DNA from 2 places in the Pseudomonas sp. MM211 genome. Region 2 is predicted to be linked to the other one. Evidence: predicted binding sites of a transcription regulator. Region 2 holds the regulator's gene; the other holds the start of a gene.
The links. Region 2 encodes sigma-54, which starts transcription at its own class of promoters, with help from an activator protein. Its sites were predicted from a motif close to ANTGGCATNNANNTTGCTNT; they were not measured.
Positions count from the first base shown of each region.

Region 1 (7,552 bases), 260 kb from region 2:
AGGGTGCTCTGGGTTTCCGCAGGCTGCGGTGTTGCAGGCTCAATAGCGCCGTGGTCATAACGAACGACACACCATAAAAAAACGCCGCGCCCTGATCGGGGCGCGGCGCTCTGTCGTCACGGCCGTGGCTTAATTGTCGTCGCTGTCGTCCTCTTCGGAGCTGTCGACGTTCATGCCCAGTTCCTTGATCTTGCGGGTCAGGGTATTGCGACCCCAACCAAGCAGGATGGCTGCATCGCGACGCCGCCCTGCGGTGTGCTTGAGAGCCGTCTCGATCATGATTCGTTCGAATGCCGGTACGGCACTGTCGAGCAGGTTCGACTGGCCACGGCCCAGGGCCTGATCAGCCCACTGGCGCAGTGCCTGTTCCCAGTTGCTGACCGGTGCGTTGTCCTGAGGCTGGACGAGCAGCTCCGGCGGCAAGTCGTCGACATGCACTTCGCGCCCCGAAGCCATCACCGTGATCCAGCGGCAGGTGTTCTCCAGCTGTCGCACGTTGCCCGGCCAGGGCAGCTGTTGCAGGTAATCCTCGGTTTCGCTCTTTAGCAGCTTGGGCTCGACCGCCAGTTCGGTGGCTGCGCGGCTGAGAAAGTGCCGGGCCAGCGTTGGGATATCTTCGCGACGATCCGATAGGCGTGGGATATGGATGCGGATGACGTTGAGGCGGTGGAACAGGTCTTCACGAAACTTGCCGGCGGTTACCAGGCTTTCCAGGTTCTGGTGGGTGGCGGCAATGATGCGTACGTCCACTTTTACCGGCGTGTGCCCGCCAACCCGGTAGAACTCACCATCGGCCAGTACGCGTAGCAGGCGGGTCTGGGTATCGGCCGGCATGTCGCCGATCTCGTCGAGAAACAGGGTGCCGCCGTCGGCCTGCTCGAAGCGCCCGCGGCGCTGGTTGGCTGCGCCGGTAAAGGCGCCTTTTTCATGGCCGAACAGCTCGGACTCCATCAAGTCCTTGGGAATCGCTGCCATGTTCAAGGCAATGAATGGCGACGCGGCACGCGGACTGTGGCGATGCAAAGCATGGGCGACCAGCTCCTTGCCGGTGCCGGACTCACCATTGATCAGTACGGTGATATTGGAATGCGAGAGTCGGCCTATCGCGCGGAACACCTCCTGCATCGCTGGCGCTTCGCCGATGATTTCCGGGGTGCGCGCCTGTACTACCGGCACATGCAGGCCTTGCTGTTCCTGGGCGTGCTGGTTGGCACGCTTGACCAGCGATACCGCCTCGTCGACGTCGAAAGGCTTGGGCAGGTACTCGAAAGCGCCGCCCTGGTAGGAGGCGACGGCGCTGTCCAGATCGGAATGGGCTGTCATGATGATCACGGGCAGCCGCGGATGCATCTCACGGATTCTGGCCAGCAGTTCCAGGCCGCTGGAGCCGGGCATGCGAATGTCGGAGATGATCACATCCGGCTGCTGACGGCTGAGGCGGCCGAGCACGCCGTCGGCGCTGTCGAAGCTCTGGGTGGTCATGCCTTCCTGTTGCAGGGCTTTTTCCAGTACCCAGCGGATGGAGCGGTCGTCGTCAACGATCCATACGGTTTCACTGCGGCTCATGTCGGAGTTGCTCCTTGTTCCAGCGGCAGAAAGATCGAGAACACGGTATTGCCAGGATGGCTCTCGCATTCGATCAGGCCTTGATGCTGACTGATGATGTTCTGGGTGATCGCCAGGCCCAGGCCAGTGCCGTCGGCACGCCCGCTGACCATGGGATAAAAGATGGTTTCCAGTAGCTCTGTCGCGATGCCAGGGCCGTTGTCGATGATCTCGATCTTGGTCACCAGGCGATGGCGGATGTAGCCAATCGTGAATTGCCGCAAGGTACGCGTGCGCAGGGTGATGCGTCCGGGACGCAGATCCGGCTTGGAGCCGATCGCTTGCATGGCGTTGCGCACGATATTGAGCACGGCCTGAATCATCTGTTCACGGTCGATGACCAGATCTGGAATGCTCGGGTCGTAGTCGCGCACCAGCACGATGCTGCCCTGGCTTTCGGCCTCGACCAGACTGGCGACGCGCTCCAGCACTTCGTGCACGTTGGTGACCGCCAGGGAGGGCAGCTTGTTGGAGCCGAGCATGCGATCGACCAGGTTACGCAGGCGATCCGACTCTTCGATGATGACGTTGGTGTAATCCTTGAGGCTTTCTTCCGGCAGCTCGCGGGCCAGCAACTGGGCCGCGCCGCGAATGCCGCCAAGCGGATTCTTGATCTCGTGGGCCAGGCCGCGTACCAGCAGTTTGGTGGTCTCCTGCTTGGAGAGCTGGGCCTCTTCCTTGGTGATGCGTAGCAGGCGATCACGCGGATGCACTTCGAGCAGCAACATGGTTTCGCCGCGGCTGAGCACTGGCGTGACGGCGTAGTCGACGGTCAGGCTCTGCCCGGTCTGGGTGGTCAGCAGCGCCTCGCGCTTGTTGAATGGGTGCGCTTCGGCGACCGCCTGGCGCAGAGCGCCCAGGGCCTCACGGGTTTCGGTGAACAGCTCGCTGATGAACTGGCCATGGCTGCGTTGACCGCTGACGGCCAGAAGCATTTCCGCAGCAGGGTTCATGTATTCCAGGCGCAGGTCGGCATTGAGCAGCAACGTGGCTGTGGTCAGATTGTCGAGCAGCAGGCGATGCAGGGCTTCATTGATTATCATCGGGCAAGCTCCAAGGGCTTGGCCTCAGCGCATCCGCCAACAGGGGATGTCTGGACAAGGCGATGGCCGTTGTCTGGCAACGTGGCGCAGCTTGGCGTGTCTCGTTGCGGGTGTGGGCCAGCCAAAAGTCGTTCCTCGTGCGGTTTGCAGCAGAAGGGCCGGTTGGGTATGGCGGGCGAGGCGCACCTCGGGCCATCCGGCAGTGCGAGAGAAAATGCAAGAAGCAAACCAAAGCCCCCTAAAGACGCGCGCAAAGGCGCAATGGGCCGGATTTGGCAACTTTTCGGCGCAACGATGAAAATCGTTGTGTGCCAATTTGGGACGAGTATAGAAATCGGTGCGTCGCAGTGCACTTTTTTGGTGCTAACTGCTTTGTAACGAGGCGCGTGCGTGGCGAGTGAGTTTTGGCGCTGCCCAACTGCAGCGCTTTGTTCAGGCGGGAGAATTACAGGAAGGGGAGGATGCTGATGATGCCCTTGTCTTCTTCCTTGGGCTTGTCCTTGAGCGGGCATTCCGGGCGTACGCCGTAATCGTCCTTTTCACAGGGGCGAACCTTGCGCTTCTGGGCCAGAGAAACACGCTTCATGTGGAAGGGCTGGCTGGGCGTGCGCTCGACGATGATGCCGCCCTCGGTGATGATTTCTACGGCAATCTGGTGGGTGCCACGGTCGACGTCTTCCAGCGGGAACACCGGGCTGCGCCCGGCGCTTCCGGCTGGCTGGCCGTCCAGCAGCAGGCGGTAGCTGTGTCCTGGATGCAGGGCTGGTTCACTGTTGACGGTGACGATCAGGTTGCCAGCGTTGTCGTTGATGGTCGCATCCGGTTGCGGAATGGTGATTCTCAGCAGTTCATAGCTGAGTACTGGCAGCGGCGGCGTAGCAGGTGTGGTCGGCGCAACGCTACGCGCTTGCGGTGGCTCGATACGGTTGGAGGGCGCCATCTGCACTTGCTGGGCATTGCCGTCTCGCGGTTTGTCGGTGAACACACGGTTACCCTCGGCATCCACATAGGTGTAAACCTGGGCGAAGCCGGGCAGGGCGATCAGCAGAAGACCGAAAAGCAGGGCGCGCATGTTGATCACTTACCTCGGGCCGGGCTGTTGGTGCTGACGCGTTGCACCGTGAAGGTGCGTGTTTCGCTCTGCTGGACGATCTGCTCGCCCTGCATGACGGCAACGGCCAGGCTGTGTTCGCCGCGATCAATTTCGTTCAGTTGCAGGCGTGGCACGTTGCTACGCGGGCCGTAGGGTTTCCCATCCAGTATCAGCTGCAGGCTATGGCCTGGGCCCAGGCGTGGCTCGATGGTAACGCCGACCGAGAAGGTGCCGTTGTTGGCGCGCATCGCTTCATCGTTGGGCAGGTCGCGTAACGCCAGCATCTGATAAGGGTTTTGCGGCATCTCGCTCAGTCTGGGCGTGGTGGGCTGCGCAGGCGCCGCTGTCGGCCCCGTGGTATTGATCGGCTTCAGCTCGATACTCTCGGCCTTGGTGCCCTCGGGAGGCTGATTGGTGAACACCGTGTTGCCGTTGGCATCGGTGTACTTGTAGATCTGTGCGCTGACCGGCAGGGCCAGTATCAGCAACAGGCAAGCGAGCGTACGGCGCATTGGGCCGGTCTCCGATCTGGATGATGTGAGTAGCCTTGCACTGCGGCGACGTGCTGGCAAGCATGCTGCTTCGAGGATTTGCACTTGCCCATGAAATGGAGGGCATAAAAAAACCTCCCCGGCAAAACCGGAGAGGTTTTTCGTCACGCTGCTAGGCGCAGCGAGGCTGGCTTAGACGCTGTAGTACAGGTCGTATTCCAGCGGGTGCACGAAGGTGCGCACTTTGATTTCTTCTTCCGATTTCAGCTCGATGTAGGCATCGATGAAGTCGTCGGAGAACACGCCGCCCTTGGTCAGGAACGCACGGCCCTTGTCCAGCTCTTCCAGGGCTTCTTTCAGGCTGCCGCAAACCTGCGGGATCAGCTTGCCTTCTTCCGGCGGCAGGTCGTACAGGTTCTTGTCCGCAGCGTCGCCAGGGTGGATCTTGTTCTGGATGCCGTCCAGGCCGGCCATCAGCAGAGCTGCGAAGGCCAGGTAGGGGTTGGCAGCCGGATCCGGGAAGCGAGCTTCGATGCGGCGGGCTTTCGGGCTGGAAACGTACGGGATACGGATCGAGGCGGAACGGTTACGAGCCGAGTAGGCCAGCATGACCGGCGCTTCGAAGCCTGGAACCAGACGCTTGTAGGAGTTGGTCGACGGGTTGGTGAAGCCGTTCAGGGCCTTACCGTGTTTGATGATGCCGCCGATGAAGTACAGAGCGGTTTCGGACAGACCGGCATAGCCTTCACCCGCGAAGGTGTTCTTGCCGTCTTTGGAAACCGAGATGTGTACGTGCATGCCCGAGCCGTTGTCGCCATACAGCGGCTTCGGCATGAAGGTAGCGGTTTTGCCGTAGGCATCGGCCACGTTGTGCACGCAGTACTTCAGGGTCTGAGTTTCGTCAGCCTTGGCTACCAGGGTGTTGAACTTCACGCCGATTTCGTTCTGACCGGCAGTCGCCACTTCGTGGTGGTGAACTTCGATGACCAGGCCCATTTCTTCCATGGCATTACACATGGCAGTACGGATTTCGTGGTCGTGGTCGCACGGCGGAACTGGGAAGTAACCACCTTTAACGGCTGGGCGGTGGCCCTTGTTGCCGCCTTCGATGTCGGCGTCGGTGTTCCAGGAGCCTTGTTCGGAGTAGATCTTGAACATGGACCCAGAGATGTCGGACTTGAACTTCACTTCGTCGAAGATGAAGAACTCTGGCTCCGGGCCAACGAATACGGTGTCACCGATACCGGTGGTCTTCAGGTATTCCTCGGCGCGACGAGCGATGGAGCGCGGGTCACGATCGTAGCCTTGCATGGTGCTCGGCTCGATGATGTCGCAGACCAGGATAAGGGTCGGCTCTTCGGTGAACGGATCGAGAACGGCAGTGCTGTCGTCTGGCAGCAGGATCATGTCGGAGGCTTCGATGCCTTTCCAGCCATGAATGGAGGAACCGTCGAACATCTTGCCGACTTCGAAGAATTCGTCGTCCAGGGCATCACGGGCCGGCATGGTCACGTGGTGCTGCTTGCCCTTGGTGTCGGTGAAGCGCAGGTCAACCCACTTCACGTCGTGTTCTTTGATTAGTTGAACAGCCTTAGACATGTTGTCCTCCAGGTGGATAGGGTCTTCTATTAACCCTTCTTTGAGTTCGTGACGCCGGGCAAGATGGTCTGCCAGGACACCCTGCCTCACAAGGGAGCAATTTGCATGCCAGTGCCCCGTGATGGGCTTATGCCCTGAAAACCAGCGCTGGCGCGGGTATCCTTGCATCGACGGAGTGTGAGAAGGCTCCTTATTGGTGCGATAAAATAAGATGGCGCACTTCTTTGGTGCGAGCCAGGAATGTTTTAGGATTTTTGATCAAAGCTTGAGCAATTTCCGCTATAATCCGCGCCCCTGTTTTTCAGGCACTGGTGCCCGACATTTGCTCCCATGAAATTGATCGTCAAAGTCTTTCCGGAAATCACCATCAAGAGCCCGCCGGTTCGTAAGAACTTCATCCGGCAGTTGGCCAAGAACATCCGTGCAGTCACGCGTGATCTCGATCCGCAACTGCAGGTGACCGGTGTCTGGGACAATCTGGAAGTGAAGACCGAGGTCACCGAGGCCAAGCTTCTGCACGAGCTCGTGGAGCGCCTGAGCTGCGTGCCGGGCATCGTGCATTTTCTGCAGATCGACGAATACCCGCTGGGCGACTTCGACGATATCGTCGAAAAGTGCAAGCTTCATTACGGTGACCTGTTGCCGGGCAAGATCTTTTCGGTGCGCTGCAAGCGCGGTGGCCGGCATTCTTTCTCCTCTATCGATGTCGAGCGTCATGTCGGCAGCCAGTTGCGCCAGCAATGCGGCGCTGCGGGTATCGATCTGAAGAAGCCCGAGGTCGAGGTGCGCATCGAGATCCGCGATCAGCGCCTGTTCGTCATTCATCATCAGCATCCGGGCATGGGCGGTTATCCGCTGGGCTCGCTGGAGCAGACTCTGGTGCTGATGTCCGGTGGTTTCGACTCCACCGTCGCCGCCTACCAGATCATGCGTCGCGGCCTGATGACCCATTTCTGTTTCTTCAATCTCGGTGGTCGTGCCCACGAACTGGGTGTGATGGAAGTCGCCCATTATCTGTGGCAGAAGTACGGTCGCTCGCAGCGCGTGCTGTTTATCAGCGTGCCGTTCGAGGAAGTGCTCGGCGAGATTCTCGGCAAGGTCGACAACAGCTACATGGGTGTGACCCTCAAGCGTATGATGCTGCGCGTCGCCAGCCGACTGGCCGACCGCCTGCAGATCGATGCGCTGGTCACCGGTGAAGCGATCAGCCAGGTATCCAGCCAGACCCTGCCAAACCTCTCGGTGATCGATTCGGTTACTGACAAGCTGGTGCTGCGTCCCCTGATCGCCAGCCACAAGCAGGACATCATCGACACCGCCGAGGCCATCGGTACTGCCGAGTTCGCCCGGCACATGCCTGAGTACTGCGGCGTGATCTCGGTGAACCCGACCACCAAGGCAAAGCCGCATCGCGTCGTCCATGAAGAGCAACAGTTCGACATGGCGGTGCTTGAGCGCGCGCTGGAGCGGGCACGCCTGCTGCCGATAGATCGGGTGATCGAAGAGCTGGGCCAGGATATTCAGGTCGAGGAGCTGGCCGAGGCACTGCCCAGCCATGTGGTCATCGATATTCGTCATCCCGATCTGGTCGAGGATGAGCCGCTGCAACTGCCTGGCGTCGACGTGCAGGCCATGCCGTTCTATGCACTGAACAACCGTTTCAAGGAGCTGGATGCGAGCCGCCAGTACCTCCTTTACTGCGACAAGGGCGTGATGAGCCG
Region 1 is NZ_CP081942.1:302,224-309,775, reverse strand. Features, by position in the region: gene ntrC (nitrogen regulation protein NR(I)) at 130-1,566, opposite strand; gene glnL (nitrogen regulation protein NR(II)) at 1,563-2,648, opposite strand; gene K5Q02_RS01360 (DUF4124 domain-containing protein) at 3,094-3,720, opposite strand; gene K5Q02_RS01355 (DUF4124 domain-containing protein) at 3,726-4,253, opposite strand; gene glnA (glutamate--ammonia ligase) at 4,425-5,831, opposite strand; gene thiI (tRNA uracil 4-sulfurtransferase ThiI) at 6,162-7,552, shown strand, end outside.
Region 1: glnA (glutamate--ammonia ligase) is a predicted target of sigma-54. The motif match lies at 5,925-5,944, and genes of this name have one in related genera.

Region 2 (7,552 bases):
TGCCACCCGGCACGTTCACGAGGGAACGGCCGGGGGTCAGGATATTTTCAAGTCGGATCATAGGAGAAGGACGAGGTCAGCGGGCCATTGCGCCCTGCTGGCGGTCGAGCTGTTTTTCCTTGTGCTTGATGAGTTGGCGGTCGAGTTTGTCGGTCAGTAGATCGATTGCAGCGTACATGTCTTCATGCTCGGCATTGGCCACCACTTCGCCTCCGGCGATATGCAAGGTAGCTTCGACTTTCTGCTTGAGCTTCTCGACCTCCAGGATGACCTGCACGTTGGTGATCTTGTCGAAGTGCCGCTCGAGACGTCCGAGCTTTTCTTCGATGTAGCTGCGTAGTGCGTCTGTCACATCCAGCTGGTGTCCACTGATGTTGACTTGCATACCGCTTCTCCTTGTTGCCGTGTGTGAGTGGCAGGCGTTGGGCCTGCCGCAGGAACACTGGGGCATATTGCTACAAGGGCACCTTACATCAGCCGTTTGCGTTCGCTCGAAGGCGCTATACCGAGCGATTCACGGTACTTGGCGACTGTGCGGCGCGCCACTTGAATGCCCTGTGCTTCCAGTAAACCAGCGATCTTGCTATCGCTCAATGGCTTTTTCGCATTTTCCGCAGCGACCAGTTTTTTGATGATCGCGCGAATCGCGGTGGAGGAACATTCGCCGCCTTCGGAGGTGCTGACGTGGCTGGAGAAGAAGTATTTCAGCTCGTAAATGCCACGCGGTGTATGCATGTATTTCTGGGTGGTGACTCGTGAGATGGTCGACTCGTGCATGCCTACTGCTTCCGCGATGTCATGCAGCACCAGCGGCTTCATGGCTTCGTCGCCGTAGTCGAGGAAGCCGCGCTGGTGCTCGACGATCTGCGTCGCGACCTTCATCAGGGTCTCGTTGCGGCTCTGCAGGCTCTTGATGAACCAGCGCGCTTCCTGCAACTGATTGCGCATGAAGGTGTTGTCGGCGCTGGAGTCGGCACGTTTCACGAAGCCTGCGTACTGTGCGTTGACGCGCAGGCGCGGCATGGCTTCCTGGTTGAGCTCTACCAGCCAGCGATCGTTGTGCTTGCGCACGATCACGTCAGGCACCACGTACTCGGGCTCGCTTGATTCGATCTGCGAGCCAGGGCGCGGGTTGAGGCTTTGAATCAGCTCGATGACCGGGCGCAGCTCGTCTTCCTTGAGCTTCATGCGGCGCATCAACTGGCTGTAGTCGCGGCTGCCGAGCAGGTCGAGATAATCGCCAGTGAGGCGCAGGGCCTCGCTCAACCAGGGCGTGTTGGCCGGCAGCTGGCGCAGTTGCAGTAGCAGGCATTCACGCAGGTCACGGGCGGCGATGCCGGACGGTTCGAACTGCTGGATGCGGTGCAGCACGGCTTCGACTTCATCGAGCTCGACATCGAGTTCTGGGTCGAAGGCGTCGGTGATTTCTTCGAGGGTTTCTTCGAGGTAGCCCTGACCGTTGATGCAGTCGATCAGGGTGACGGCGATCAGGCGATCCTTGTCGGACATCGGTGCCAGATTGAGCTGCCAGAGCATGTGGCTCTGCAGGCTTTCGCCAGCGGAGGTGCGAGTGGTGAAGTCCCATTCGTCATCATCATTGCTCGGCAGGCTGCTGGCGCTGGTCTGGTAGACGTCTTCCCAAGCGGTGTCGACCGGCAGCTCGCTGGGGATACGCTCGCCCCAATCGCCTTCTTCAAGGTTATCGACGGTCTGGGTGTTTTCCTGGAAAGTCGGCTCCTGAAATTTCTCTTCCTGGGCGGCCGCGGTGGGTGCACTTTCCGCGCCGTCGGCCATGGGATCCGAATTGTCGAAGTCGTCGCCTTCTTCCTGACGCTCGAGCATCGGGTTTGACTCCAGTGCCTCCTGGATCTCCTGTTGCAGATCCAGAGTCGACAGTTGGAGCAGGCGAATGGCTTGTTGCAGCTGCGGTGTCATCGTCAGCTGCTGGCCCATTTTCAGGACTAGCGATGGTTTCATTGCAGACCTTATCTGGCGTCTGTGCGCGATCCACGACAGGGCGCCAAAGCGCCACTAGGAAGCAAATTATATGCCTGAACCCGAGTGTTTTGCCTAGAGCCCGTTACCATTTCATTACGACCATGTCGTGGGGTAACAGGCTCTCAGGGGTACTCATCGGCGGGAAATCCGTTACAGGCGGAATTCGTGGCCCAGGTAAACTTCCTTAACCACCTGGTTGGCCAGGATCGCAGCGGAGTCACCCTCGGCGATCAGTTGGCCGTCGCTGACGATATAGGCGGTTTCGCAGATATCCAGGGTTTCGCGCACGTTGTGGTCGGTGATCAGCACGCCAATGCCTTTGGCCTTGAGGTGGTGAATGATTTGCTTGATGTCACCGACCGAGATCGGGTCGACGCCGGCGAAGGGCTCATCGAGAAGGATGAATTTCGGCGAAGTGGCGAGGGCGCGGGCGATCTCCACGCGGCGACGCTCACCACCCGAGAGGCTCATGCCCAGGTTGTCGCGGATGTGCGTTATGTGGAATTCCTGCAACAGACCTTCCAGCTCCTGCAGACGCTGCGCGCGGTTGAGATCCTTGCGTGTTTCCAGGATCGCCATGATGTTGTCGGAGACACTCAGCTTGCGAAAGATCGAGGCTTCCTGAGGCAGGTAGCCGATCCCGGCGCGAGCACGGCCATGCATGGGCTGGTGGCTGACGTCGAGATCGTCGATCAGTACGCGACCCTGATCGGCCTGAACCAAGCCGACGATCATGTAGAAACAGGTGGTCTTGCCGGCGCCGTTGGGGCCGAGCAGGCCAACAATCTGGCCGCTTTCGATGCTCAGGCTGACGTCACGAACGACCTGGCGGCCTTTATAGCTTTTGGCCAAGTGCTGGGCTTTCAAAATCGCCATCGTTATTGGCCCTGCTCGGCGGCGGGTTTCTTCTGCGGCTGGATCACCATGTCGATACGCGGGCGCGGGGTCGACACGTTGCTGCCCGTGGCGCGGCCAGCATTGACGATCTGGCGCTGGGTGTCATAGACGATCTTCTCGCCTTCGAAGGTGTTGCCTTCCTGAACCACCTTGGCCTGGTCGATCAGTACGATGCGCTCATTGGCCGCGAAGTACTGGATGGTCAAGCCGTAAGCCTTGACGATTTGCTTGTCGATCGAGGGTTTCTGCTCGTAATAGGCTGGTTTGCCCACCGAGGTGAACACATCGACTTCACCCTGTGCATTCTGGGTGATGGTGACGGTGTCGCCAGTGATTTTTAGAGTGCCCTGAGTGATGACGACATCGCCGCGGTACACCGCCACGCCTTGCTTGTCGTCCAGCTCAGCACTGTCGGCCTGCACGCGGATCGGTTGATCGCGGTCGCTCGGCAGAGCCCAGGCGCTTGCGCTTCCGAGCGTGGCGCCGAGGCTGAGAAGTAGGGGGAGGGTTTTAACGAACCTCATGCTGGCCTCTTACGTTGGACTGCAGGAGCATCCTGCCGTCATTCAAGTACGCTTTCATTCCTTGTGCCGTGGTCACCCCGTTGGCCGCGTCGATTCTAACGGCTTGCTGGGTCTGCGCATATTCCTTCTGTGGGAATACGGTCAGGCGGCTGGTGGTAAGTATAGTGGCGCGGCCCTTTTCGTCTGTGCGTTCAACGCGAACCTGGTCGATCAACTCGACCTCTTCGCCATCGGGACCTACTTCACCGCGGGCGCTGCGTACCTTCCAGGGGAGTTCGGTGCCGCGGAACAGGTTCATGCGCGGTTCGGTGAGCAGGGTGATGTCGGTGCTTTGCACGTGCTCGAGGCGGTCGCTGGTCATGTCGCTCTGCACCTTGCCATCGGGCAGGTACTGCACGCTGCGAGCATTTACGGCGTAGAAGTCGATGGGATTTTCCGGGCCGCTCTGCTGTGGGGCGCTGGAGAAACTGTCCGGGTTGATGTTCCAGTACCCGGCTGCCACCAGCAGCAGGGCGCCGAAGGTCAGCAGGACGGGTGTGATGAATTTGCGCAACATCAGTAAACCCCTAAAGGTAGGCGGCTTGGGCGGCTTCGAGAGTGCCCTGGCCACGCATGATCAGTTCGCAGAATTCGCGTGCCGCACCTTCGCCGCCGCGCGCTTGTGTGACGCCGTGGGCATGCTCGCGCACAAATTCGTTGCCGCTGGCTACCGCCATACCCAGGCCGACACGGCGGATTACCGGCAGATCCGGCAAGTCGTCACCCAGGTAGGCCACCTGCTCGTAACTGAGGCCCAGCTCGGCGAGCAGTTCGTCGAGCACGTCGAGTTTGTCTTCACGGCCCTGGTACAAGTGCTGGATACCCAGGTTCTGTGCACGGCGCTCGACTACGGGAGTCTTGCGGCCGCTGATGATGGCCGTGCGTACGCCAGAGTTGATCAGCATCTTGATGCCCTGGCCATCCAGGGTATTGAAGGTCTTGAACTCGCTGCCATCAACGAGAAAGTACAGCTTGCCGTCGGTGAGTACGCCGTCGACATCGAAAATCGCCAGTTTGATGGCGTGAGTGCGCTGCAGCAGGTCGTTCATCACATCACTCCCGCGCGCAGCAGATCGCCAAGGTTGAAGGCGCCTACAGGACGACCACTGGTATCGATCACCACCAGCGCGCTGATCTTGTTGTCTTCCATTATTTTCAGGGCTTCGGCGGCAAGCATATCAGCACGAGCGGTTTTGCCGTTGGGCGTCATGACGTCGTCGATGCACGCATCACGCACATCAATACCTTTATCCAGGGCGCGGCGCAGGTCACCGTCGGTGAAGACCCCGGCCAGGCGGCCGTCGTCTTCCAGTACGGCGGTCATGCCCAGGCCTTTCTGGGTCATCTCAAGCAGGGCTTCGCGCAGGCTGGTGCCACGATTGACCTTGGGCAGGCTGTCGCCAGCGTGCATGACGTTCTCGACTTTGAGCAGCAGGCGACGACCCAGGGCGCCACCGGGATGGGAGAAGGCGAAGTCTTCGGCAGTGAAACCGCGGGCTTCCAGCAGCGCGATGGCCAAGGCGTCGCCCAGTACCAGGGAGGCGGTGGTGGAGGAGGTCGGCGCCAAGTTGAGTGGGCACGCTTCCTTGGCTACGCGGGTGTCGAGGTTGACTTCGGCAGCCTTCGAGAGCGGCGACTCGGGGTTGCCGGTCATGCTGATCAGGGTGATGCCGAGGCGCTTGATCAGCGGCAGCAAGGTCACGATTTCGGCCGTGGAGCCTGAGTTGGACAGGGCCAGGACGACGTCGTCACGGGTGATCATGCCCATGTCGCCATGGCTGGCTTCAGCAGGGTGCACGAAGAAAGCGGTAGTGCCGGTGCTGGCCAGGGTCGCGGCAATCTTGTTGCCGATATGCCCGGATTTTCCCATCCCGACCACCACCACACGGCCCTTGCTGGCGAGAATCAGCTCGCACGCCTTGACGAAGTCAGCGTCAATACGGGGCAGCAGCTCTTGTACCGCCTCGATCTCTAGACGGATGGTGCGCTGTGCGGAATCAATCAGGTCGCGGGTCTGGTTCATGCTCTGCTTGGGCTGCTGTACGAAAAAGACAGGGATTATAGCGGGAAAGACTCCGCGACTCATCATCCATGGCGTGGCTGCGAAATGGCAAAGCTGTCACAAGCCTGAACGTCGTGGGTTCTCAGCTTTGGTGGGCTATTGGGCAAATGCTATAGTCCGCAACCATTTTGGGGCCCGTGTGGCTGATCATCGTGTCCTTATTCCGATGCGGGGCGTCAGATTAGGAAGGCAGTACGTAATGGAGTTCCGATGAGCGCCGAAAATCAGTATGCGGTCGAGCTTAAAAACGTAAGTTTTCAGCGCGGCGAGCGTCACATCTTCAAGAACGTCGACATATGCATCCCGCGGGGCAAGGTTACTGGGATCATGGGGCCCTCTGGCTGCGGTAAAACCACGCTGTTACGGCTGATCGCGGCCGAGCTGCGGCCCAGTAGCGGCCAAATCCACGTCAATGGCCTGAATCTGCCTGATCTGTCGCGCAGTGAGCTGTTCGACATGCGCAAGCAAATGGGCGTGCTGTTCCAGAGTGGTGCGCTGTTTACCGATCTGGATGTGTTCGAGAATGTGGCATTTCCTCTGCGTGTACACACTCGACTGCCCGAAGAAATGATTCGTGACATTGTTCTGATGAAGCTGCAGGCGGTTGGCTTGCGTGGCGCCATCGAGTTGATGCCCGATGAGCTCTCCGGCGGTATGAAGCGGCGCGTTGCGTTAGCTCGGGCAATTGCTCTGGATCCACAGATACTGATGTATGACGAGCCGTTCGTGGGGCAGGATCCAATTGCCATGGGCGTGCTGGTGCGCCTGATCCGTTTGCTCAACGATGCGTTGGGCATCACCAGTATCGTGGTGTCCCACGATCTGGCGGAGACAGCGAGCATCGCCGATTACATTTATATAGTCGGCGACAGCCAAGTGCTGGGGCAGGGAACACCCGCCGAGCTGCGCGACTCTGAGAATCCGCGGGTACGGCAGTTCATGCAGGGAACGCCGGACGGGCCGGTTCCCTTCCATTTTCAAGCGCCGAGTTACCACGACGATCTACTGGGGAGGCGCTGATGCGCAGGACATCTTCACTCGAGCGCGTGCGCCTGTTCGGGCGTGCGGGCATCGACGTGGTTGCCACGCTGGGGCGTTCGACGATCTTTCTGCTACGCGCGCTGTTCGGGCGGGGTACGTCAGGTAATTCGCTGCAGTTGTTGATCAAGCAGCTGTATTCGGTGGGCGTGCTTTCGCTGGCGATTATTGTGGTTTCCGGCTTGTTTATCGGCATGGTGCTGTCGCTGCAGGGGTTCAGCATTCTCGCCAAATACGGTTCCGAGCAGGCGGTCGGGCAGATGGTCGCCCTGACGCTGCTACGTGAACTGGGGCCAGTGGTCACTGCGCTGCTGTTCGCCGGCCGCGCGGGTTCCGCGCTGACGGCTGAGATCGGCAATATGAAGTCCACCGAGCAGCTGTCGAGCCTGGCAATGATCGGTGTCGATCCGCTCAAGCACATCGTCGCACCGCGGCTGTGGGCCGGCTTCATCTCCATGCCGCTGCTGACGATGATTTTCAGCGTGGTTGGTATCTGGGGTGGCGCGATGGTCGCCGTCGACTGGCTGGGCGTTTACGAGGGCTCATTCTGGGCCAATATGCAAAACAGTGTTTCGTTCCGCGAAGACGTGCTCAACGGGATAATCAAAAGCCTGGTGTTCGCCTTCGTCGTCACCTGGATCGCGGTGTTCCAGGGTTACGACTGCGAACCGACCTCGGAAGGTATCAGCCGCGCGACCACCCGAACGGTGGTGTACGCCTCGCTGGCCGTATTGGGGCTGGACTTCATTCTGACCGCTTTGATGTTTGGAGATTTCTGATGCAAAACCGCTCGATGGAAATCGGTGTCGGCCTGTTCCTTCTGGCTGGCTTGCTGGCCTTGTTGTTGCTGGCTCTGCGTGTCAGTGGCCTGGCGCCAGGCAATGCCGTTGACACTTACAAGGTCTACGCACACTTCGAAAATATCGCCGGCCTTACCATGCGCGCCAAGGTGACCATGGCAGGTGTGAGCATCGGCCGTGTCACTGCGATCGAT
Region 2 is NZ_CP081942.1:42,923-50,474, reverse strand. Features, by position in the region: gene ptsN (PTS IIA-like nitrogen regulatory protein PtsN) at 1-61, opposite strand, end outside; gene hpf (ribosome hibernation-promoting factor, HPF/YfiA family) at 77-385, opposite strand; gene K5Q02_RS00240 (RNA polymerase factor sigma-54) at 469-1,977, opposite strand; gene lptB (LPS export ABC transporter ATP-binding protein) at 2,149-2,874, opposite strand; gene lptA (lipopolysaccharide transport periplasmic protein LptA) at 2,877-3,419, opposite strand; gene lptC (LPS export ABC transporter periplasmic protein LptC) at 3,406-3,975, opposite strand; gene K5Q02_RS00220 (KdsC family phosphatase) at 3,986-4,507, opposite strand; gene K5Q02_RS00215 (KpsF/GutQ family sugar-phosphate isomerase) at 4,507-5,481, opposite strand; gene K5Q02_RS00210 (ATP-binding cassette domain-containing protein) at 5,731-6,540, shown strand; gene mlaE (lipid asymmetry maintenance ABC transporter permease subunit MlaE) at 6,540-7,337, shown strand; gene mlaD (outer membrane lipid asymmetry maintenance protein MlaD) at 7,337-7,552, shown strand, end outside.